One region of the Streptomonospora sediminis genome, then DNA from elsewhere that is predicted to be linked to it. Evidence: riboswitches for the same ligand, from Rfam matches in the RefSeq annotation. Region 1 holds a riboswitch; the other holds the start of a gene.
What was found. A riboswitch is a leader RNA that binds a small molecule or an ion and turns the genes downstream of it on or off. The one in region 1 is predicted to bind cobalamin.
Positions count from the first base shown of each region.

Region 1 (7,104 bases):
TCGCGTTCCCCCAGGGCCGCCTGGCAAGCGGCCGGTTGAGGACACGAATAGGGCGGTTGGGCGGCCCTTGCGCGGGTAACCGGGTATCCGGCGAAGTGTGTCCCTGCACCACGGCGCACACCCTACGCGCGAGCGCGGGGTGCCCCGCACTTGGGACACCCCGCGCCCGGATGATCCGCGTCGCACTGTACGTGACCGCCGCCGATCGCAAAAGCCCAGGTGGCGCCGGTGGTCAGTCCGACTTCTCGGTCGAGGGCGAGGGCGAGGGCTCCGGTGGGTAGCCGTCGATGTACTCCTCGCCGGGCTCGGTCTCGCTGAGCAGTTGCGACACCGTGACCATGGTGTAACCCTTCTCGGTCAGCCGCTCCAGGATGTCGGGTACGGCGTCGATGGTGCTGCTGTGGATGTCGTGCATCAGCACGATGGATCCGGGCTTGGCACGCTCCACCGCCCGGTCGCTCACGACCTCCGGATCGTGGTCGCGCCAGTCGTTGGTGTCGATGCTCCACAGGATCTGCGCCTGCCCCAGCTCCTCGGTGACCTTGGCGACGGCGTTGTTGGTGGCTCCGTAGGGCGGGCGCATCACGTCCATGCTCAGCCCGGTCTCGCGGCGCACCAGGCCGTTGACCGTGGTCAGCTCCTCCAGAGTGCCGTCGTCGCTCAGCGAGGTGAGGTCGGGGTGGTGCACGGTGTGGTTGCCCAGTTCGTGCCCCTCGGCGTACTCGCGGCGCACGGTCTCGGGGTACTCGCGCACCGGGGTCCCCGTGACGAAGAATGTCGCCTTGGCGTCGTGCTCGGCCAGGGCGTCCAACAGCTCCGGCGTGCGCGGGCCGGGGCCGTCGTCGAAGGTCAGCGCGATGCACTTGGAGTCGGCGGCGCGGCAGTCGACCTTCTCGCCGTCGGTGCCGGTGGCGAACATGCCCGGCACGCTGCCCTCGGCCGGGCCGCCCTTGGGAGCGGCCGCCTTGTCGATACTGAACTTGGGCGTGACCACCACGGCGGCCGACTGCGCGCGCTTTCCGAACGGGGAAAGCAGCGGATCGGCGTCCTTCTTGGGCACCACCGCGTGGATGCGGCCGGCCTTGGCGGGTGCGATCTGGCCCTCGTTGAACTCCACCACCAGGTCGCCGTCGGGGTTGAACCCGATGGAGTCGTAGAGCTTGGCGATGGGGTGCAGCTTGGTGGTGTCGGCGTCGCCGTCCTTGAGTTGCTTCTTGACCAGCGAGTCGAGCTTTTCCAGCTCCTGCTGGCCGGCGAGCAGCTCGCTGGAGTACGCGGTGTGTCCGGACTCTGTGTTGTACCAGTAGGTGGAGTAGCCGGTGCGCTCGCCGTCGCCGTCCTTCTCGTGCTGGGTGAGCCGGACCGCCATCACGTTGCCGCCGGCCACGCTGACCTCCCAGTCGACGGTGTAGGACTTCGCGCCCGCCGCGGCTTCGGCGAAGTCCTGCGCCCCTTGCTCGCTGACCTCGGCGAGCCGGTCGGCGAACGGGCCGGCCTTGGGGATCCGCGGGTAGGCGAGCTCGACGTCGACGCCGCCGTCGATGTCCTCGGTCGAGGTCTCCTCCTTCAGGCCGGAGATCCGGTCGGCGTCGACGGCGGTCAGCTCATCGTCCTTGCCAGTGGCGGGTGTCGGCTGGGGAGACCCCCCGGACGATGCAGGGTCCGTGCCGCCTCCCGTGCAGGCAGTGAGCGTTAGCAGTGCCAGCGCAGCCGCTGCGGAGGCGGCGCGCAGCGCCACCGAACGGCGGGGCGAGGTCTCAAGGGCCGGGGTACGGGACGACGGGTGCGGGCCGACGGGCTGGTGCTTCAACGGATGAGCGTCCTTCAATGGTCTGAATACGGGTGCCGGTGACTCTGTCGCCCTAGGAATCCGCGCAGGTTCTGCGAATGATATTGCAATTCGGACACGGTCCATCGGTCGAGCGTAGAACGCGGAATGGAAGCGCAGGCAACACGGAGCGTAATGAAGCTGGCAACAACCGCACAAGGTTCGCCAATGGGTCCGCAGCGTGGCACAAGACGCACAGGGGCATGGCGGGGCCTCGTCGGCTCTGGCGGGCACCCGGGCGCTCCGTGGGCAGGAGGCGCCCTCCGGCGCTCGTGACGGACTCGTCTATAGTTGCAGCCGCGGTTGGTACACGCACGGCCTGCTGTGCGTGTCGCAAGAGGGAACCCGGTGCGAATCCGGGACTGCCCCGCAGCGGTAAGTGGGAACGAAAGCCGCCAACGGCACTGGGCGCCGAGCCTGGGAAGCCGCGGCCGGTAGGAGGAGCGGTCCGACAGGGCCGCGCCGTGCCCGCAAGTCCGAATACCTGCCACCGCCCGCGAGCGCGGATGCGCCCGCGGTGGTCCGTGCGCCTCGAGGGAGGGCCAGGGCGGTGGCCTGCTCGTTCGGGCACCTCTCCCGCGGCCGCGGATCGTCGGGCTTATCGACGAGGGAGAGAACAAGCCATGCGATACGGCCACAACGCGGCCCAGGGCGGTGCCGCCCGATGAACACGACCGTCCACGGGTATCCGCGCATCGGACCCGACCGCGAACTGAAGCGGGCCTGCGAGTCCTACTGGGCCGGCGACAGCACCGCCGCCGACCTCGACGCGGTTGCGGCGCGGCTGCGCCGCGGCACCTGGGAGTCGCTGCACGGCGCCGGTATCGGCACCGTGCCCTCCAACACCTTCTCCTACTACGACCACATCCTCGACACCGCGGCTCTGTTCGGCCTGGTGCCCGAGCGCTTCCGGGCGCTGGTCGAGGGCGCGCACGACCGCGAGTCCGAACTCGCGGCCTACTTCGCGATGGCACGCGGCACCGGCGAGCTGCAGCCGCTGGAGATGACCAAGTGGTTCGACACCAACTACCACTACCTGGTCCCGGAGCTGTCGCCCGCTGACCGGCCCCGCCTGGCCGGCGGCAAGCCGCTGTCGGAGTACACCCAGGCCAAGGCGCTGGGCATCGACACCCGCCCGGTCCTGGTCGGTCCGCTGACGTTCCTGCTGCTGGCCAAGCCCGCCGCGGACGCGCCCGAGGGCTGGCGGCCGCTGGACCTGCTCGACGACCTGCTGGAGTGCTACGCCGAGCTGCTCGCACGGCTCTCGGCGGCCGGGGCCGGCTCCGTACAGCTCGACGAGCCGGTCCTGGCCGCCGACGAGGGCCGCGCGCGGACGGGCGCGCTGGAGCGCGCCTACACCTATCTGGGCGGCCTTGCAGCCCGGCCCGACCTGCTGGTCTCAACCTACTTCGGTGCGATCGGCACAGAGGCCCTGGAGGTGCTCAAGAACAGCGGTGCCGAGCAGATCGGGCTGGACCTGGTCAGCGGCCCCGAGGGGGTCGGCGAACTGGCCCGGGTCTCGGGCCTGGGCGACAAGACCCTGGTGGCGGGCATCGTCGACGGGCGCAACGTTTGGCGCGCCGACATCCCCGCCAAACTGTCGACACTGGGATCCCTGCTGGGTCTGGCGGGCGAAGTGGTGGTGAGCACGTCGTGCTCGCTGCTGCACGTGCCCATCGACCTGGACGCCGAACCCGGCATGGACCCGCTGCTGCGCGAGCGCCTGGCGTTCGCCCGCCAGAAGGCCGACGAGGTCGTGCTGCTCGGCAGGGCGCTGCGCGGCGACCCCGTCGGCCCCCAGCTGCGGGCGGCGGCACGGGCCGGCTCGCCCGCGTCTTTTGCCAATCCCCGGGTGCGCGCCCGCCTGGAGGCGCTGGGTGCGCAGATTAGGCGCGTGGGCGACGGCCGGCGCACCGCGGCAGGCAAGGAGCCCGACCTGGCCACGACCACCATCGGCTCCTTCCCGCAGACGGCCGAGGTGCGGCGCACCCGCGCCGAGCACCGGGCCGGGCGCATCACCGATGCCGAATACCAGCGGCTGATGCGCGCCGAGGTCGACCGGGTCATCGCGCTCCAGGAGGACATCGGCCTGGACGTGCTGGTGCACGGCGAGCCCGAGCGCAACGACATGGTGCAGTACTTCGCCGAGCGGCTCGACGGCTACACCACCACCGCCAACGGCTGGGTGCAGTCCTACGGGTCGCGGTGCGTGCGCCCGCCGATCCTCTACGGCGATGTGTCGCGCCCTGCGCCGATGACGGTGGAGTGGATCACCTACGCCCAGTCGCGTACCGACAAGCCCGTAAAGGGCATGCTCACCGGTCCGGTGACCATGCTGGCGTGGTCGTTCGTCCGCGACGACCAGCCGTTGGGCGAGACCGCCCGCCAGGTTGCGCTGGCGCTGCGGGACGAGATCGCCGATCTGGAGCGCGAGGGCATCCGGCACATCCAGGTCGACGAGGCTGCGCTGCGCGAGCTGCTGCCGCTGCGCGAGGAGCTGCGCTCGGCCTACCTGGACTGGGCCGTGGGCTCCTTCCGACTGGCGACTTCGGGCGTCGCGGCGAGCACCCGCATCCACACGCACATGTGCTACTCGGAGTTCGGCCGGATCGTCGGCGCGATCGAGGCCCTGGACGCCGATGTGACCAGTGTGGAGGCCGCACGGTCGCACATGGAGCTGGTCGACGACCTCGCCGCTTCGGGCTTCCGGCGCGGGATCGGGCCGGGCGTCTACGACATCCACTCGCCCCGGGTGCCTTCGGTCGAGGAGATCGAGGCGGCGCTGCGCAAGGCGCTGCGCGTGCTCTCGCCGGAGCAGCTGTGGGTCAACCCCGACTGCGGGTTGAAGACCCGCGGTTACGCCGAGGTGGAGCCGGCACTGCGCAACATGGTCGAGGCCGTGCGGCGGGTCCGCGCCGAGCCGGGCCGCTGAGCCCGCCGGGCCGGGGCGCCGTCCCCGGCCCGGACCTCCGCCGACCGCGCAACCGCGGGCAGGTCCGGCAGGCCCGCCGGCTTGCCGAAGCGCGGCACGCGGCTCGCAACCGGCGCGGGACATGAGCGGGACGCGAAAGGGGGTGCGGCCCGCGGGCCGCACCCCCTTTCGCCGATCCAATGCCGGTCCACCACTGCGACCGGCCGCCTACTAGCCGCCGATCGGGCTCAGCGACTCCTCGCCCAAGTCGTGCATCATCGACTCGACGTCGGAGAACTTCAGCGGGGCCGGGGTGTCCTCGCCGGCATTGAGGCCGGGGGAGAGGGTGTAGCGCACCTCGACGTTCATGTTGCCCTTGCGGATGAGCATCGTGGCCACGGAGTCCTGCGTGGTCAGCACCACCTCGGTGGAGAAGACCAGCACGGCCTCGTCGCCGAGGTCGGCCTCCTCCTCGTTGTGGACCGTGAGCTCGCTGTAGCTGTTGCTCTCGTCGGTGGCGTAGTCGACGTTGTTCTGGAACTCCTCCTTGGCGGCCTCAACGGAGTCTGACCCGGAGTAGGGGGTCTGGTAGGTGACCGAGAAACCGCCGTAGGTGTCGCCCTCGCCTTCGACGTACCAGTTGCAGGCCGAGGAGGCATCGGTCAGGTTCTTGCTGCCGTCCTGGATGCCGTGCTCGGAGAGCGTGTCCGACGAGAAGGCGCTGCACGGGTCCTCGGGCAGCGCGTAGGGCGCGCCGCTGTCGGCCGGCTCCGCCGGACCCCCGCTGGGAGTGTCGTCAGCGGAGGGCTGGGGCTGCGAGGGGCTCGCCGGCCCGGGTACGGGCGGCTCTTCGTCGGGCTGGCGCACCAGCACCACCAGCACGGCGATCACCAGCACCACGATGACCAGCCCGCCGCCGATGACGACGAACAGCCCGGCGTTGCTCTTCTTGGGCGGCGGGTAGCCGCCGCCCGGGTCCATCGGGCCGCCCGGCCCGGGGCCGTAGGGCGGCTGCCCGCCCGCGTACATCTGCTGCTCGGGCGGCGGCTGGAACTGGGGGCCGCCCTGCGGCTGCTGCGGACCGTATCCGGGAGGCGGAGGACCGTAACCGGGCTGGCCTCCGGTGGGATCACCGTAGGGACCGCCCTGCTGCTGGGGGTAGGGCTGTTGCGGACCCTGGTAAGGGCCGCCCCCGTAGGGCTGGCCCGGATGGGGCCCCGCCTGGTCGGGGCCGGGTTGGCCGTGGCCGCCGCCGTAGGGCGGCTGCTGCCCGCCGGGGCCGCCCTCTCCCCCCTCCGGGTACTGCGGAGGCTGTGTGTAGGGCCCGTTGTCGCTCATGACTCCCCTCGCGCCGGCTACGTACTGAATGCTTCCTACGACGCGCTTGGGCGCGTTCCTGGTTCCACCACCGTGCGGCCTTGCCGCGGCCGCCGCTTGCGGCCGGCGTGCCAGGCTCCGCATCCGGTTCCGGAACGTGTCCGGAACCCGTCGATGGAGCCCGCACCGTTGGCGCGGGTCGATCGCCGCCCCGGGCGCACCGCCGCCGCCCGGCTCCGCGCTGCGGCGGGCCGGGGGATCGGGGGCAGGAGCCGGGGATTGGCATCCTAACGTCCGATTCTGACCGGGTACGGGGCCGCGGTGGCTGCGGAGCCGCGGATCGTCACCGTATCGTCGTCGGAACGTACTCTTCCGTGCTCCGTACTGCGCGGATGTCCGCGCTGGCAGCAGGGCCGTGCCGCCGGGGCGCGCGGAACCGTCGGCGGGTCCGGTGCCGCGATCGTTGCGCGATCGAAATCGCCCGTTTTAGCGGGTCCGTTCGCGGCCGCGTGCAGCCGACTACGGTAGGAAGCGCCCGCTGCCTGTCTTCGTCCGCCGTCCTACCGCCCCGCGCCCGCTGCGGCGCCAGGGCAGAAAAGGCCCGCCGATGCCCTCTTCGGACTCCCCGCCACCCACCGGCCCGCGGCGCGGGTACGGCGTTGGGGCCTGGACCGTGTTCGTGCTGGCGATCGTCTCAGTGCTGACGCTGCTCGGCGGCTGCCTCTCGGTGCTATACGGGCCGTTGCTGACCGGAGGCTGAGTGGGCCCGCGGACGCGCGCCTGCGCAACCGCGTACGGCGGGACCGGGCCACCGCCGCAACGCCACACACGCGACACAGAAGGACCGAGCATGACCGAAGACGTGCCGCAGCCTGCGGGCGAGGGCTACTTGGCGCTGCGTTTCCAACGGCGGTTCGCGCACCCGCGCGAGGTGGTCTGGCGCGCCCTGACCGAACCGGCGGGGCTGGGCTTCTGGTACCCGTTCGAGGTCGACACCATCGACCTGCGTGTCGGCGGGCAGATCGTCTTCGACGCCGAGGAGGGCGGC
Region 1 is NZ_BAAGYZ010000066.1:9,978-17,081, forward strand. Features, by position in the region: gene ACYVD5_RS12805 (polysaccharide deacetylase family protein) at 233-1,810, opposite strand; cobalamin riboswitch at 2,115-2,334, shown strand; gene metE (5-methyltetrahydropteroyltriglutamate--homocysteine S-methyltransferase) at 2,493-4,760, shown strand; gene ACYVD5_RS12815 (DUF3558 domain-containing protein) at 4,971-6,077, opposite strand; gene ACYVD5_RS12820 (hypothetical protein) at 6,664-6,816, shown strand; gene ACYVD5_RS12825 (SRPBCC domain-containing protein) at 6,907-7,104, shown strand, end outside.

Region 2 (7,104 bases), on a different contig from region 1:
AGCCGCGCGACAGCGGGGGCGTTGGTGACCGCGACGACCGCGGCGATCACGGCGGTCTGCGACGACCACCACACCGCAACGACGCTGACCAGCAACAGTGACGGCACACCCATCACCACGTCGAGCAGCCGCAGCAATGCCGTGTCGACTGCGCGGCTGGGGGTGGCGGCTGCGGCGATACCGATCCCGCCGCCCAGGACGTAGGCCGCGGCAACGGCGCCGAACGACACCGCGAGCACGGATCGGCCGCCCAGCAGCAACCGGGTGAGCACGTCGCGGCCCAACCGGTCGGTGCCCAGCGGGTGGGCGCCGTCGGCCGGGGCGAACGGCGGTCCCGGCTCGGCCGCCAGCAGCGGCGCGACCACCGGTCCCGCCAGCGCAGCGGCGGCGGGCACCAGCACTAGGACGAGCGGCAGTACCGGCCATACCGTGCGCAGCGACCTCACCGGCGCACCTGCTCGCTCCGGGGCGCGAGCCGCAGCGCGACCAGCTCGGCCACCTGGTTGACGGCGATGGTGGCGGCGCCGAGCACCAGCACATGGCCCTGCACCACGGGCACGTCGCGCATTGCCACCGCGTCGATCACCCCGCCGGCGATACCGGGCACGGCGAACACCACTTCGACGACCAGCACCCCCGACAGCAGCCCGTCGCCGACCCGCGCCAGCTCCTCGGATGCGGGGGCGAGCGCGTTGGGGGCGGCGTGGCGCAGCAGCAGCCGGCGGCGGCCGACACCGAGGCGCCGGGCATGGGCGGCGTATCCGCTGTTCAGCGCCTCGACGGTACCCGCGCGCACCTGGCGGCTGAGCAGCGCCACCACCCGGCACAGCAGCACCGCGACCGGCGGCACCAGCAGCAGCGGGTCGGTCAGCAGTCCCCAGCCGCCGGCGCCGACCGCGGTGGCCGGGAGTAGGCCCGCGTGCAGGGACAGCCCCAGCACCAGCAGCATCGCCAGCGCGAAGTCGGGGATGGAGTACAGGGTGAGGGTGGCGCCGGAGACCGCCCGGTCCAGCATGCCGCCTTCGCGGGCTCCGGTCGCCAGCCCGATGGCGGCGGCCAGCGGCACCAGCACCACCAGCGTGACCGCGGCCAGGATCGCGGTGGGCGGCAGGGCCTCGGCCACCAGCGCGGCCACCGGCCGGCCCGACACCAGCGAGGTGCCCAGGTCGCCGGTGAGCAGGCCGTGCCACCACTGCGCGAACCGCTCCAGCGGCGGGTCGTCCAGCCCCAGCCGGGTGCGGATCTCCGCCGCCTGCTGCGGGGTGTAGTCGTCGCCCAGCACCGCCTCGGCGGCGTCGCCCGGCAGCAGTTCGGTGGCGGCGAACACCAGCACCGACAGTGCGAACAGCTGCGCCGCCGCGATGGCGAGGCGGCGCAGGACGGCCGCGGTCACTCCAGCCAGACCCGGTCGAACCTCGCCCAGTCAGCGGTGTTGGGCGGCGCGTCCTGCTCGACGCCGTGCAGCGCCGCGGAGGTGGCGTTGACCCAGTCGTTGTAGCCCCACACGATCAGGCCGCCGTCGTCGTACAGCTCCTGCTGCAGCTCCTGGTAACGGCGGGTGCGCTCCTGCTCGTCGCCGGTGGCCTGCGCGCGGGCGAACCTCTCGTCAAAGCCGTCGCTGCGCCACCGCGTGACGTTCTGCGGCGCGTCGGAGACCATGCGCAGCGCGAGGTGGTTGGGGATGGGCATCGCGCCGGAACGGTACGAGGCGAACACGCCCTTGTCCAGGATGTCGCTGAAGAAGGTGTCCTGGTTGCCCACGCGCACGTCGACGGCGGGGCCGGCTTCGGCGGCCTGTTCGGCGAACAGGGTGGCGGCGTCGACAAAGCCGGGTGCGGCTTCGGAGGTGTCCAACGCCACCGCGAGGTCCTGGGCGTTGGCCGCCTTCAGCAGGCTGCGCGCCCGGTCGAGGTCGCGTCCGCGCTGGGGCAGGTCCGCGGCGAAGTACTCGTAGCCGCTGCCGAACACGTCGTTGCCGACGCGCCCGGCGCCGGAGAACACCACTTCGACCAGCCGCTTGCGGTCGGCCAGCAGCCGGAACGCTTTGCGCACGCGCGGGTCGTCGAACGGGGGCTGGTCGGTCTTCATCGCCAGGGCGGCCATGCCGCTGTTGGGGGTGCGCACGACGCTGATGGCGGGGTTGTCCTCGTTGGCGCGGGCAAAGGTCGCCGACATGTCGTGGATGTACTCGCCCTGGCCGCCGAGCAGGGCGTTGCCGCGCGCCTCCGCTTCGGCCGAGAGGAACTCCAGCCGGTCGATGAGCGCGCCGCCGTCGTCCCAGTGGTCACCGAAGCGTTCGGCGGCCATCGAGCGGCCGGCCTCGAAGGAGGCGAGGGTGAACGGTCCCGATCCCACGGCCGCCGTTGCCGGGTCGCGGTCGTCGAAGTCGGCCGGGACGATGTGCATGCCGGTGCCGGCCACCAGCGCGGGCAGCTCGTAGGTGGGGGCGTTCAGCCGCAGTTCGACGGTGCGCTCGCCGATGGCCCGGGAGCTGGCGGTATCGACCGGGCCGAGCAGGGTGCGGCCGTTGCGGGGCGTGTCGGCGGGCGCCTTGATACGCGCGAAGCTGGCGAGGACGTCGTCGGCGGTGACCTTGCGGCCGTCGTGGAACCGGGCCTTGCGCAGCCGGAACCGCCAGCGGGCGCCGTCCTCGCCGACGGTCCAGTCTTCGGCGAGCTGCCCGCGCGCCGACATGTCGGCGTTGAACTGGGTGAGTTTCTCGTACAGGGCCTTGTGCCGGGCCTGGTCGATGAACAGCGGCTGCACGTGCGGGTCCATCGACTCGTTGCTGCCGCCGCCGGCGAACAGGGCGCGTACGGTGCCGCCGCGTTTGGGCCGCCGGCCGGCCGGCTCGCCGGCGCAGCCGCCGAGCAGCACGGCGCCGGCGCCGAGGGCGCCCATACCCAGCGCCGCGCGGCGCGTTGGGGTCACAGGCACGGGCGGGGTCCCCCCGGGATCGGGGCGACGCGTGTCGGTGTCGGTTCGCGGTGTCCGTGCATGGCGAAAGCCTGTCCTCCCTGGGGTAATCCGCCCCGGATCGTGAGGCACGACGGCGTGAGTCTCCTGGCTCGCGGGTCTGCGCTGTGGTCCGGGCCTTCCCATCCCCTCAGGGACAGTGGCGGGGTCGGACGGGCTCGCCGCTCACAGTGGCGGCACCGCGCCGGTTTTGCACCGGTCTTCCTCGGTCCGCCGTCGTGGTGGTCAGCCGCAATTCTGACATACCGCCCCGAAAGCGGCTGATGGTGCCCGTTACCCGGAGCGATGAGCGGCTCCGTTGCGGGGCGGGCAGCACAACGCCCCGGGCACCGTCGAGGGTGCCCGGGGCGAGCGCTGCGGTACCGCCCGTCCTGCGGTACCGACGCACTGGTGTGCTGCCGTACTTGCCGTTAGCCCAACTGGCCGGGCTGGTAATCGCCGGCGGGCTGCTGGATCATGACGTTGGCGCGGTTGAAGGCGTTGATGATCGCGATCAGGGCCACCAGGGCGCCCAACTGCTCCTCGTCGTAGTGCTGCGCCGCATCGGCCCACGCCTCGTCGGTGACACCGCCGGCCGCGTCGGCAATGCGGGTGCCCTGCTCGGCGAGTTCCAGCGCGGCGCGCTCGGCGTCGGTGAACAGCGTGGCCTCGCGCCAGGCGGCGACCATGTTGATGCGGGTGGCGGTCTCGCCGTCGTGGGCGGCGTCCTTGGAGTGCATGTCGGTGCAGAATCCGCAGCCGTTGATCTGGCTGGCGCGCAGCAGCAGCAGGTGCTGCGTCGCGGTCGGCAGCGACGATCCGGCGACCACCTTGCTCGCCGAGACGAAGTGCTGCAGGGCCTTCATTGCGACCGCGTTGTCGTAGATGTTCAAACGAGCAGTCATGGTGCGCTCCTTGGCGTTGCCTTGCCGTTGCTTTCATGCCTTTGACAACGCGGCTCGGCCGAATGTGACAGGAGCGGATGTGACTTGGGTCTCGCCCGGGCGGTGCGGCTAGCCGCCGCCGGCGCGGTCGGAGCCGGGCCGGAGGCCGGGGTCGGGGTCGGGGGCCGTTCCGGTGCGGGTCCAGCTCGCGAGGAGATCCAGTGCCCGTTCCGAGGGCGACCCCGCCTCGGCGGTGTAGACGAACAAGGCGGTGTCGGGGTCTCCGGGCAGGTAGAGGGTTTCGTATTCGACGGTCAGTTCGCCGACCAGCGGGTGGCGGAGCCGCTTGGAGCCGTGCGTGCGCTGGTGCACGCGGTGCTGCTCCCACCACCGGCCGAACTCGGGACTGTGCTCGCGCAGGTCGGCGATGAGATCGGCCGTGGCCTGGTCGTGGGGGTCGCGGCCGGCGTCGAGCCGCAGGCTCTCGACGGCGGCGCGCGCTTGGTCGGCCCAGTCGGCGAACAGGGAGCGGGCGCCGTCGTCGAGGAGCATCCAGCGTGCGTAGTTGCGGTCGCGGTGGGGCATCCGCTCGAAGTCGGCGAACAGCGCCCGCGCCATCCGGTTGGCGGCCAGGATGTCGGTGCGGCGGCCCAGGACGAGGACGGGCTCGCCGTCGAGCGCGTCGAGGAGCTGGTAGATGCCGGGCCGGACCCGCTGGACGCCGCGGGGCCGGTGCCGTACCGGTGCCGCCTGCACGCCGATGAGGTCCTGCAGGTGCGCGCGCCCGGCCGCGTCGAGGCCGAGTGCGCCGCCCAGCGCCTCGACCACGGCAGGCGAGGGGGTGATGGGGCGGCCCTGTTCGAGGCGCGCGTAGTAGTCGGTCGAGACCCCCGCCAGCAGGGCGACCTCTTCGCGGCGCAGGCCCGGCACCCGGCGGACGCGGCTGTCCGCGGGCAGGCCGGAGCGCGCCGGATCGCCCTGGCTGCGGGCCCGTTTCAAGAAGTCGGCCAGTTCGCGGTTGCTCTTACCCACGCTTCCCAGTGTCGCCGATACCGGGGGTTCCCGCCTGGACCGCCGAGTCCTAGGTCCGCCCGTCCGCGGCAGCACAGGGCACGGTATGCGCCCTGTGCGGCGGGAGGCGGTGAACCACGCTGAATACGGGCCGGCTGTTCGGCCGCCCCCAAGAGACCGGCGGCCGGCCGCCCCGCCGCCCGGCCCCGGCCGGTACCCGCCACCCGCAGAGAGGAACAGCCCCATGGGCAACAAGATCCTGATCGTCATGTCCGCAGCCGATGTCTGGGAGCGCACCGACGGTTCGGCATACCCGACCGGCTACTGGGCCGAGGAGGTGGCCGCCCCGCACGCACTGTTCACCGAGGCCGGCTACACGGTCGACTTCGCTTCGCCGGGCGGGGTCCTGCAACCGCTCGACCAGCACAGCGCCGACCCGGAGGTCGCGGGAGCCGACTGCGCACGCCACGTGGCGCACGCCGAGAAGGCCCTGCGCGAGCACGGGCCGCTGCTGCGGCTCGCCGAGGTCGGTCTCGGCGCCTACGCCGCGGTGGTCCTGCCCGGCGGCCACGGCCCGGTCGTCGACCTCTACCGCGACGCCGACCTCGCCCGGCTGCTGAGCGGGGCGGATGCGGCCGGCAAGCTCATCGGAGCCGTGTGCCACGGTCCCGCCGGCCTGCTCAGCGCCGTGGACGCGGCGGGCGACTGGCTCTTTGCCGGACGCCGGATGACCGCGTTCACCGACGAGGAGGAGCAGATGTTCGGCACCGCTGAGGGCGCCCCGTGGCTGCTCGCCTCCCGGCTGCGCGAGCTGGGCGCGGACCACTCCGGCGGCCCGGCCTTCGAGGAGTACAACGTGCGCGACGGCAACCTGTTCACCGGCCAGAACCCCGCTTCCAGCGCCGCCATGGCCGCGGGCATGATCGCGGCCCTCGCCGATACGGGGACGCACGCGGCGCGGTAACGCGGTGCGCCCCACCGATGCCCGGTGCCGGGTGCCACGGCTACGCGGAGATGCGGCCCTTTCCCAGCGGGGGAAGGGCCGCGCGCATGAGCGTCGAACGGTCGTACAGGGCGGTGCCCGCCTCGGCTGCGGCCGCGGCACCGGGTCCGCTGGGCGGCCTTGTCGCCGGCCGGGTGACGGGTGACGGGTTGGTCCGGAGTGAGAAACGGCGCCGGAGGGCGGCGGTCGCCCGGGTGGGTGCCCGCATGGTCCCTTATGCCCGTTTCCGAGGCCGTATGCGGAAACGATCATGCGGAAATGCCGTGATCCGGGACTTGATCCGGGCATTTCCGCAGGGTCGGCGCCGGCTACCGCAGGGCGGCGCCCGCCTCTGCATCGGCCGCGGCACCGGGCCCGCTACCGGCTCGGGTACCGGCTCCGGTATCGGCCGCGCCCGCGGCGTCGGCGGCCTCAGCGGGCTCGGCGCCCTCGTCGCCCGCCGCGCCCGCGCGCAGGTGCTCGACGTGGTAGAGCGCGTGGTCCAGCAGTGCGGCGACGTGGTCGTCGTGCAGATCGTAGACCACCGAACGGCCCTGGCGGGTGCCCACCACCAGGCCCAGGTTGCGCAGCAGGCGGAGCTGGTGCGAGCACGCCGACTGCTCCAGGCCCACTTCGGCGGCCAGCGCGGTGGCCGGCAGCGGGCCCTCGCGCAGGCGGGCGAGAATCAGCAGGCGAGAGGGAGTGGCCAGTGCTTGCAGGGTAGTGGCCACCTGCTCGGCGTCGGCCGCGTCCAGCCGGGTGCGGGGGACGTCCTGCGCGGTCTGCGCGGTGGTGACTCGATGACCCATGCCCCCACCCTACTGGAGTACAAATGAACACTTGAATTAATGTTCATGCGTTCCTGTAAGGTGGGGTCCGGGTTCCTCGGCACCCGTTCCCGATCGACACCGCGTGGAAGGACTCCCCGTGCCTGCAGTGCTCACCCGCCCGGCGCCCGGCGCCGGGCAAGCGCCCGGGCGCCTGGCCCGCACACTCGCGCTGCCCGAGGTGCGCTGGGCCGCCATCGCCCTGGCACTGTTCCTGGCCGCGCTGCCGCTGCACCTGCTCGGCGCGCCCACCTGGACGTGGGGGCCGCTGTACGCGCTGACCTACGCCGCAGGCGGCTGGGAACCCGCGCTCGAAGGACTGCGGGCGCTGCGCGACAAGCGGCTGGACGTCGACCTGCTCATGGTCGCCGCCGCCCTGGGCGCGGCGGCGATCGGGCAGGCACTCGACGGCGCACTGCTCATCGTCATCTTCGCCACCTCCGGC
Region 2 is NZ_BAAGYZ010000021.1:239,382-246,485, forward strand. Features, by position in the region: gene ACYVD5_RS06595 (ABC transporter permease subunit) at 1-446, opposite strand, end outside; gene ACYVD5_RS06600 (ABC transporter permease) at 443-1,393, opposite strand; gene ACYVD5_RS06605 (ABC transporter substrate-binding protein) at 1,390-2,937, opposite strand; cobalamin riboswitch at 3,037-3,226, opposite strand; gene ACYVD5_RS06610 (carboxymuconolactone decarboxylase family protein) at 3,387-3,860, opposite strand; gene ACYVD5_RS06615 (helix-turn-helix transcriptional regulator) at 3,969-4,871, opposite strand; gene ACYVD5_RS06620 (type 1 glutamine amidotransferase domain-containing protein) at 5,095-5,814, shown strand; gene ACYVD5_RS06625 (ArsR/SmtB family transcription factor) at 6,162-6,641, opposite strand; gene ACYVD5_RS06630 (heavy metal translocating P-type ATPase) at 6,760-7,104, shown strand, end outside.
Region 2: another riboswitch for cobalamin. It lies ahead of ACYVD5_RS06605 (ABC transporter substrate-binding protein); the one in region 1 lies ahead of metE (5-methyltetrahydropteroyltriglutamate--homocysteine S-methyltransferase).